3 regions of the Alteromonas sp. AWJ4_199 genome follow, and region 3 is predicted to be linked to each of the others. Evidence: predicted binding sites of a transcription regulator. Region 3 holds the regulator's gene; each other region holds the start of a gene.
What was found. The regulator sigma-54, encoded in region 3, starts transcription at its own class of promoters, with help from an activator protein. The targets are predictions, from matches to a motif close to GTTGGCACGNNNNTNGNNT.
Positions count from the first base shown of each region.

Region 1: a site for sigma-54 is predicted at 1,424-1,442, ahead of xdp1 (exosortase-dependent surface protein XDP1). Genes of this name have one in related genera too.
Region 2: a site for sigma-54 is predicted at 1,937-1,955, ahead of nirB (nitrite reductase large subunit NirB). Genes of this name have one in related genera too.

Region 1 covers NZ_JBSWUR010000001.1:781,672-784,959, reverse strand. The annotation lists gene prsT (XrtA/PEP-CTERM system TPR-repeat protein PrsT) at 1-358, opposite strand, end outside; gene xdp1 (exosortase-dependent surface protein XDP1) at 464-1,375, opposite strand; gene xdp1 (exosortase-dependent surface protein XDP1) at 1,557-2,492, opposite strand; gene pssA (CDP-diacylglycerol--serine O-phosphatidyltransferase) at 2,882-3,288, shown strand, end outside.
Region 2 covers NZ_JBSWUR010000001.1:1,632,197-1,635,484, reverse strand. The annotation lists gene ACXAER_RS07080 (SulP family inorganic anion transporter) at 254-1,819, shown strand; gene nirB (nitrite reductase large subunit NirB) at 2,131-3,288, shown strand, end outside.
Region 3 covers NZ_JBSWUR010000001.1:1,493,696-1,496,983, reverse strand. The annotation lists gene ptsN (PTS IIA-like nitrogen regulatory protein PtsN) at 1-266, opposite strand, end outside; gene hpf (ribosome hibernation promoting factor) at 280-567, opposite strand; gene ACXAER_RS06515 (RNA polymerase factor sigma-54) at 598-2,079, opposite strand; gene lptB (LPS export ABC transporter ATP-binding protein) at 2,153-2,878, opposite strand; gene lptA (lipopolysaccharide transport periplasmic protein LptA) at 2,881-3,288, opposite strand, start outside.

The DNA.
Region 1 (3,288 bases), 710 kb from region 3:
CAATCTCTTGATATCTGTTTAGAAAAAGCCATGTGTTGCCAAGTGGTTCAGCTAAAAGGTTGATATCAGCACCCATCTCCAGAGCTTCAACAAACTCCATCTCAGCCGCAGTAAGGTAGCCATTAATAAGTAGTATCTCGCCCATCAAAATTTTGGCTGCGAGGTTCTGTGGGTCTTTCTGTAAGCTATTTTTAAGGTGAATATAGGCTTCGTCGTATTCGTTTTGATTAAACGCAGTAAGTGCTTTTTCATAGTCCTCTGACGTAGTAGCAAAACTGTTGAAAGCGATTAATGAAGAGGCAACTGCAGAGACAACGGCGCGTTTTACAACACGCTTTTTATTATTAAAAAAATCCATATTAACCTTCAATACATAGCCAAGCTGCTGGCTTAAAAATAGCATAAAAAAAGGTGGCCTAAGCCACCTTATAAAGATACGTGTTTTCTAAGCGTTTTTAAACTATTAAACGCGACGTTTACGTCTGTAAAGTACAAGCCCCAAACCCAAACTCATTAGTGCAAGGGCACCTGGCTCGCTTACTTGGGTAGGAGGTGTATCAGGACCATTGTCGATCGAAAATCCAAGTGCTGACAATTTGAAGCCAAAGTCACTGTCTTGAGACGCATTGTTATCGAAAATGGTATTGTATGCACCCACTAACCAGTATTGGGCGGCACTCAAGCCTGTAAATTCAGATTGATAATAGTTGCCCACTTGACTTCCAACAGAATAGTGACGCGTTGCAGCTTCTATAGCGCTAGTAGAAGCAATATCACTCCATGTAAAGTTTCCGCCACTTTCAAATTTTTCAATATCGTCCAGACCTACCACAGTTACTTCTTTAGAAGATCGTCCTCTATAACGGTAGATCGAAGAAAATGAACCAGACGTTAAAGTAACTTTTTCACTGAAGGACAGCAAAACCATGTCGAAGTCTTGTTTTCCTCTATCGCCTGTTCTTTTATTGTCTATTGTATGAGCATCTCCGTAGTCACTAGAAGTTTCATAGTTACTCTGGTTCGTAGAATCTTTATTTATAAGTCCATAACCTACCGCGTTGTTGCTCGAGTTTATCCAGCCATCGAGATTGCCCTGATTTCTAACCAAGTCATCGTTTTCATCAAGGTAACGCGAAGAGGTATATGAATCATACCGACTGTCGTAATAACCTGTATCAGACCAAGCAGTAAGCCCAACATAAACTGTTTTTCCGTCAACCGTAGTAACGGCGGTTCCGTTTGCAGAATCACCGATCAGTGAATATGAAATGCCGTTATTCACCAACGAGTAAGTTCCTTCATCTAAACTGCTGTCACTTCCTAATACGTTTCCAGAAAATACAAGAAAAACTGTCGCTAAACCTAAAAACTTCATATGGATTACTACCGAACCTGAATTTGCTTCATAAAATTACCGAGTACCTAGCGATTTTTGTGCCACATTTTATGTAGTTGATTTTTATTCGTTTTTTTTTAAATGCAATACATATGAGTTAGTCTTAGTAAAAAAAACTGACAGGTTGTACCACCTACCAGTGATCTAAAGTCTAATTGTCTTAAATGGCTTTTTTACGGCGCCATATGGCGAATAGAGAGCAAGCCATTAATAAGCCGATAGTACCAGGCTCAGACACTTCTGTAGTATCCGGTGTTCCTGTCGTTTCGGTAATTGAGAAACCAACATTAGCAAGTTTGAAAGCATCGTTGCCAATGTATCCACCAATATTGCCAAATACTGTGTTGTATGCCCCTACGAGCCAATATTGCGCAGATTCAGTGAATGCAAAATCTGCACGGTGTTCTAGGTAGTCACAGTTCTCGATATCGTAAGATGCCGAAGTAAGCGCATCTGCAACAATATCACTCCATGTATTTACACCAGAGGTCAAAGTAGAGGTGTCATTTAAGGCAGCTACTGAAACTTGACTATCGTTACTACTATATAGCCATGAAAAGCTCGCGCCAGTTAGTGTTACTGCAGAGTCAAATGAAAGCAGTACGAAGTCATAATCACGCTCAACATTGGTCACTCCGCTTTTATAAGCAGCCTTACTACCTTCATAATAATAGTTTAGGTTGTCGATAGCATGGTCAGAACTACCGTTGTAGTAAGCTTCGTCATTATTGGTAACTCCATAAGCCCAAGTATTTGAGATTTTTTGTAGGCTAGCGGCAACCACTGTTTCGCCAGTCACATTATTAGTATCTGAAAATGCAGACAAAGAAATGTTTACGCCATCAATCTCCACAGGAGAGTTATCAGGGTTAACACTATTGTAAACACCATCGTCGACTAGATCATAGGTATACTCACCAAGCGGAGAGTTACACTGCTTACTCTGGGTGTTGCTGCCACCCGATAAGCCGCAGTAGGAGTAATCATGCTTTTTATAATTGGTGGCAAATGCTGAATTGGCGCTCAGCGTCGATACCAGCGCCATCGAAAGTAATAGCAAGGTCTTGGAAGAAAAGGTTTTGTCTAGTAATCGCATAATTACTTTCCTATATAAAAAGCGCATAGCGCTTCAAGTACAAACCTTCCAAGCGTTGTACTATCTATATGCACACACTTTTTGGGGAAGTACTTAATTACAACATGGGGTTGTATGATATATGAACGGTGACCTGTTTAAGGTATGTGGCCGTATACCTAGTTATTACTGATTGGTGAGGTACTTAAGGAAGCAGGTTCTAAATTGTTAACCTTTGTGCGTTGTCCTCATTTGATAAAGTGGACTCATCTAAATGTATTGCATAGCTTTTTGAATGTGATATCGCAGAAATTAATGTGTGGAAGCTGGCTGTATTTTTACTTTGCTATGCGTTCACGCATATCTATGAAATAATTACCACAATTGTATATGTAGAAGTACGAGGACATATGTCTGAACAAAAACGTAAAGGGATATACTTACTTCCCAATTTATTAACAACAGCAGGTTTGTTTTCTGGTTTCTTTGCTGTTGTATCATCAATGAACGGCCGCTTTGAAGCAGCCGCTGTCGCAATTTTTGTGGCAATGATATTTGATGGTTTGGATGGGCGCGTAGCACGAATGACAAATACGCAGAGTGACTTCGGCGCTGAATATGATTCAATGGCCGATATGGTTTCATTTGGTATGGCACCTGCACTTGTTGCTTATAATTGGGGCTTAACCGAACTAGGCAAGTTGGGCTGGTTAGCGGCATTTGTCTATGTTGCCGGTGCTGCATTGCGACTAGCTCGCTTCAATACGCAGGTTGGGATCGCTGATAAGCGCTTCTTCCAAGGTCTTGCTAGTCCAGC
Region 2 (3,288 bases), 140 kb from region 3:
CCTTAAAATTTAGCGCGTCTTACACTAAACCTAGAAGCGACATTAACAAGAAACTAAATGGCGTTTGCCTAAGTTGTCTTGCCGCTGCGTCCTCTAAGCAGTGTTTATGCATCAGTAACAATCTATTAAAAGATTTTAAGCTACAATGGTGATAGAATCGCCGAAAAATCATCCTGCCTACTTGGTGTACTGCTATCACGCGGTGTACGCCACGGTGGGTTGTTGTGTTTAACATCTTAGCTTCTGAGAGAACATGTTCGATTTAATTACCAGTAAAGACAGCAACGTTAAAAACGACGTGCTATCAGGTATTACCGTGGCGCTAGCCTTGGTCCCTGAAGCCGTAGCATTTGCATTTGTAGCCGGCGTAGAACCAATGATTGGTCTTTATGCGGCTTTCATGATGGGCTTGATCACTTCCGCTATTGGTGGCCGCCCAGGAATGATTTCTGGAGCTACTGGCGCCATGGCCGTTGTAATGGTGGCACTGGTTGCCCAACACGGCGTGCAGTATTTATTTGCCGCGGTTATTTTGGCAGGTTTACTGCAAATAATGTGCGGTATTTTCAAGCTCGGGAAGTTTATTCGACTGGTGCCATATCCGGTAATGCTAGGCTTCGTAAATGGTTTGGCGATTGTTATTTTCCTGGCGCAGTTAGGCCAGTTCAAAGTCACTAACGCAGCCGGTGAGTTGCAGTGGATGGAAGGTACGCTGCTATATTGGATGTTAGGGCTTGTGGCGTTAACTATGGCTATTATCTATTTACTACCAAAGCTAACTAAAGCTGTACCTGCGTCGCTGGTAGCGATTGTTACGGTAACCTTGTTAGTACACGGTCTTGACCTTGAAGCGCGCACTGTAATCGACTTTGTTCGCGATTTGCTACCAGCTGACCAGCGCGATACCGCAACGCTAGCGGGTGAACTTCCTAGCTTTGCTATTCCTATGGTGCCGTTCACCTGGGAAACCTTCATGATCATTTTGCCTACCTCAGTGATTCTTTGCTTGGTTGGTCTTATAGAATCGCTTCTTACCCTTTCATTAATTGATGAAATGACGGACACCCGCGGACGTGGTAACAAAGAGTGCGTTGGCCAAGGCGTTGCAAATACCGTAAACGGTTTCTTTGGCGGTATGGGCGGTTGCGCCATGATTGGCCAAAGTATGATTAATATTAACTCTGGTGGCCGTGGCCGCTTGTCTGGTATCACCGCGGCGGTTGTATTATTAGGCTTTATTCTATTTGCTGCTCCGCTAATTGAAATGATTCCTCTCGCTGCCCTTGTTGGCGTTATGTTCGTGGTGGTTATCGCTACATTTGAGTGGGCGTCATTCAGAATTATTCGCGGCGTAAACAAAGAGGATGCGTTCGTACTTTTCCTAGTAACAGGCGTTACCGTTATCGCTGACCTGGCTATTGCGGTTGTGGTGGGTGTTATCGTTTCCGCACTGGTGTTTGCATGGAAACACGCTCGTCATATCGAAGCGAGATCCCATATCGATAACGACGGTTGGAAAGTCTATGAGCTAGACGGCCCGCTGTTCTTCGGCTCGGTATCGCATTTCAAAGACCTGTTTGATATTGCCAACGACCCTAACGATGTAGTTATTGACTTCAAAGACTCTCGCATTTGGGATTCATCAGGTATTGATGCGCTAGATACCCTTGCTGACAAATACGAAGAGCAGGGTAAAAAGCTACACATTCGCCATATCAGTGATGAGTGTCGCTCACTGCTTCGCAAGGCCGATAAGTTTGTTGAAATTAATGTGGTTGAAGATCCTCGCTATCGCGTAGCGACGGATAAGCTGGCCTAAGTTATTTGAAAGCCTTAATGCACCAAGTAAACACAGTTTTGCGTTTGTTTGGTGCAGTTGTGAAGTCTGAATAATGCTTATTTTGTAGTAAATCAAATAAAAACAATTGCTTACGGTTTTGGCACTGAACTTGGATAGCTATAAGCGTAAAGTGTGTTTTGGTGATTTGTGTCAATCGCTGAAAATTGTGTGATTTATAACACTCCGTAAAATGTGTTAGCCGACCTAAACCGTTGGCAAAATAGGCAACGAAGCCCGCATCAACGAAAGTTGAAGCGGGCTTTTTTTTGTCCCGAAAAAAGGGGAATACCATGACTTCATTGGACTCAAAAACGCAAATTGTCGTCGTAGGCAACGGCATGGTGGGGCATCATTTTGTTGAGCAGCTTCACCAAAGCGATGCCAATGTAGAAATAACCGTTTTATGCGGTGAGTCACGCCTTGCGTACGACCGCGTTTATCTGTCATCTTTTTTTAGCGGCGCGAGTGCTGATGACTTAGCGCTTACTACACCCGCTCAGTACGCCGAGTGGGGCGTAAACGTAGTTACCAATGCCTTGGTTACCGATATAGACCGTGACAATAATAAGGTGACGACTTCAGAAGGGCAGGTGTTTAGCTACGATAAGCTTGTGCTAGCCACGGGCTCATACCCATTTGTGCCACCCATCCCTGGCAACGATCAAGAGCATTGCTTGGTGTACCGTACTATAGACGATCTACTCGCTATTGAAGCTTCAGCAGCGGTTAGCAAAGTAGGGGTTGTTGTTGGTGGTGGGCTGTTGGGTTTAGAAGCTGCTAACGCATTAAAGCAAGCTGGTCTCGACACCCACGTGGTTGAGTTTGCCCCGCAGCTTATGGCGGTACAGCTAGACCAAGCAGGTGGTAACGTTCTTAAGGACAAAATTGAAGCGTTGGGCGTTACGGTTCACACTCAAAAGGCAACGCAAACTATTGAGGCCGGTGATAACTGCCGCTATAAAATGGTGTTTGCTGACGGCACTGCACTAGAAACTGACATGATTCTTTTTTCTGCTGGTATTCGACCTTCCGACCAGCTCGGCAGAAAGTCAGCGCTAACACTGGGTGAGCGCGGCGGTATTGTCATTGATAACCACTGCGTGACATCTGACCCAAACATTTACGCTGTGGGTGAATGTGCGCTGTGGGATAATAAAATCTTTGGCCTGGTAGCACCTGGATATACCATGGCGCGCACGGCTGTAAGTCATATCACCGGCGGCGATGCCGAGTTCACAGGCGCAGATATGAGTACCAAACTCAAGCTAATGGGCGTTGAAGTGGGCTCAATTGGCGATGCCCATGAACGTACAGAAGGTGCGCTTAGCTACACCTACTTAAATCAGCCTGAAGGCGTGTATAAAAAGCTGGTAGTAGATAGCGAGCAAAAGCTTGTGCTTGGTGCTGTACTCGTTGGCGATACCAGCGACTACGATACGCTATTACAA
Region 3 (3,288 bases):
AAGTTGATAGCTGGTGTACTTGTTACAACGATTGCTATTACCTTCTCAAGGCCTGCTAGGCGGCCGTGGGGCAGTGCTATGCCGTTACCTATACCCGTGCTACCCATACGTTCTCGAGCCATCAAGCTATTTAAAACCGTTGCCTGGTCGATGTTATCGTTATGCTTGGCAGCGATATCAGCGATGATCTCAAGAATTCGCTTTTTACTATTACACTGAACCGCACACTCGGTGCGGTCCAGACTTACGATGGCTTGTATATCCATGCTTAATTAACTACTAATGTTTTTTCAGTTTTTCCTTATGCTTGATTACCTGCCGGTCGAGTTTATCAACCATGCTGTCAATCGCCGCATACATGTCGGTATTTTCTGAGGATGCGAATACTTCAGCGCCACTTAAATGAACAGTCGCTTCAGCTTTTTGATTTAATTTTTCAACGTTCAGGATGACATGCACATTAGAAATGTGATCAAAGTGACGTTCAAGTTTGCTGAACTTCGTATCGACATAATTACGCAAAGAGTCGGTGATTTCGACATGATGACCAGTAAGGTTGATTTGCATATTTCGTCTTCCTTATATTATTAAGCCCGGTTAGATAAGGCTTTTGCGTTGGTTCGACGGCGGGATCGATAACGATTCCCGGTATTTTGCTATTGTTCGCCGAGCGACTTTTATGCCTTGCTCGGCCAACAATGAAGCAATCTTGCTATCACTTAGCGGCTTGCTAGGATTTTCCGCAGCCACTAACTTCTTGATCAAAGCACGAATCGCTGTAGATGAACACTCACCACCTGACTCGGTTGCTACGTGGCTTGAGAAGAAATACTTCAATTCAAAGATGCCACGGGGCGTATGCATATACTTCTGTGTTGTCACACGCGAAATAGTCGATTCGTGCATATCTACCATTTCTGCGACATCATTTAGCACCATTGGTTTCATCATTTCCGGGCCGTGCTCAAAAAAGCCCATTTGCTGCTGCACAATGCAATTTGCAACCTTCATCAAGGTATCGTTGCGAGATTCAAGGCTCTTTATGAACCACTTAGCCTCTTGCATGTGTGAGCGGATGAATTGTGAATCGCTGCTGTTCTTGGCACGGCGACTCATTGCTGCGTACGTTTGATTTACGCTTAATTTAGGCAGACTGTCGGGGTTCAGCTCAACCACCCAACGGCCATTTTTCTTGGTTACTGAGACATCAGGAATAACGTATTCAGGCTCTTTAGTAACTAAAGCACTACCTGGGCGAGGATTCAAGGTTTGGAGTAAACGCATTGCTTCGCGCAGCTGATCTTCTTTCAATCGGCTCTTACGCATTAGCGTGCGGTAGTCTTTACTGCTCAGTAAGTCTGAATATTCCTCAATAAGCTGCTTCGCTTCAGCAAGCCACGGTGTGTCTTCTGAAAACTGGCGCAATTGCACCATAAGACACTCTTGAGGTGTACGAGAACCTGAACCAATGGGGTCGAACATTTGAATGCGCTTAAGCACACATTCTATTTCGTCCATTTCGATAGGCTCTTCTAAGTCATCGTCATTAACAGCATCTAAGATATCGTCAAGGGTAACGGTTAGATAACCGGATTCGTCGATTGAGTCGATGATAGCCGTAGCAATAGCGCGGTCAGTGTCTGAAAAGTGAGTGAGGCGCATTTGCCAAAGCAAATGCTCTTGGATGTCTTCGGTAGTTTCACCTTGGAAGATTTGTTCGTCATCATTAGACGGGCCAGGCGCAGGCGCAGAAGAGGCGGAGTAGTACTCGTCCCAGGTGCTGTCGATAGGCAGCTCATCGGGAAGGTCGTTCTTCTCCAGTGCATCTCCTGCCTCTAGCGTGTCGCTTGATGCAGAAGCTGTCGCTTCAGCAGCACTATCGTCACTATCGACATTGTTCTTTTCTACTTGTGGCTCGTCGTTACCTTCTTCCACTTCTAACAGTGGATTAGAGTCGAGTGCCTCTTGAATCTCTTGCTGAAGATCAAGCGTAGAAAGCTGCAGCAGCTTGATGGCCTGCTGCAACTGAGGTGTCATGGTAAGTTGTTGGCTAAATTTTAGCTGTAAAGATGGTTTCATCTACGTCTTATTTAAATGCTCTAAATTGAATATACCAGAGCGAAACTGAAAAATGACAATTCGGTTACATTAACTATAGCCTGAATTGTTCGCCTAGGTATACATCCCTTACTTTTTGATTACTTAAAACCTGTTCCGCGGTTCCTTGCGCAATAAGCTCACCATGACTCACAATGTACGCCTTTTCGCAAACATCCAATGTTTCGCGTACGTTATGGTCCGTGATAAGGATACCAATACCCCTATCGCGAAGATGCTGTATTATCTTCTTTATATCATTAACTGATATTGGATCAACACCAGCAAATGGTTCGTCTAACAAAATAAATTGTGGTTTCGCTGCCAAAGCGCGAGCAATCTCTACGCGACGACGTTCTCCCCCTGACAAACTCATGCCCGTACTATTACGTATATGGTTGATATTAAATTCATCAAGTAGTGCATCAGCTTCTTCTTCTTGCTGTTGTGAATTTAAATCTTTACGGGTTTGCAAAATGGCCATGATATTTTCATATACCGTAAGCTTTCTAAATATTGATGCCTCTTGCGGGAGGTAGCCTATACCGCGGCGTGCGCGCTCATGCATTGGCTGGTGAGTAAGCTCATTATCATCAATTTCGATTTTGCCTTTGTCTAAGTTGACTAAGCCTACAATCATGTAAAAAGTGGTGGTCTTACCAGCGCCGTTAGGGCCGAGAAGACCGACAATTTGACCGGTAGACACTGAAAGGCTTACATCGCGAACAACCTGTCGCGATTTATACGATTTAGCAAGGTTTTTAGCGCTCAAAGTTGCCATTGCTATTCATTGTCCTCGTTGTCTTTCTTAGACGATGTTTTACGAATGGTGTCAGGAGTAAATACTGTGGTTACACGACCTTCACCATCTTCACCGGCACCACCCGTTGCAAGCAATTGTTCAGTAATCATATCGAACGTAATCTTATCACCTTGCACTTTACTGGTATCTTGCTGTAGCTCAGCATTACCCGCCAGAGAAATAGTGCGATTAATTACTTCATAGCGAATTTCATTGGCTTTCGCTGATACCGGTGTACCGTCTTCTAGTGATTGAGAATAGCTAGCAGGGTTGCCACGGGCGATAAATATTTCACGGCCGCTGCCATCTGTAGCTATTACTTCTACTTCATCAGCTTCGATTAGGAGTGAACCTTGGGTAATAAGTACATCTTCCTTGTACAGCGCGGT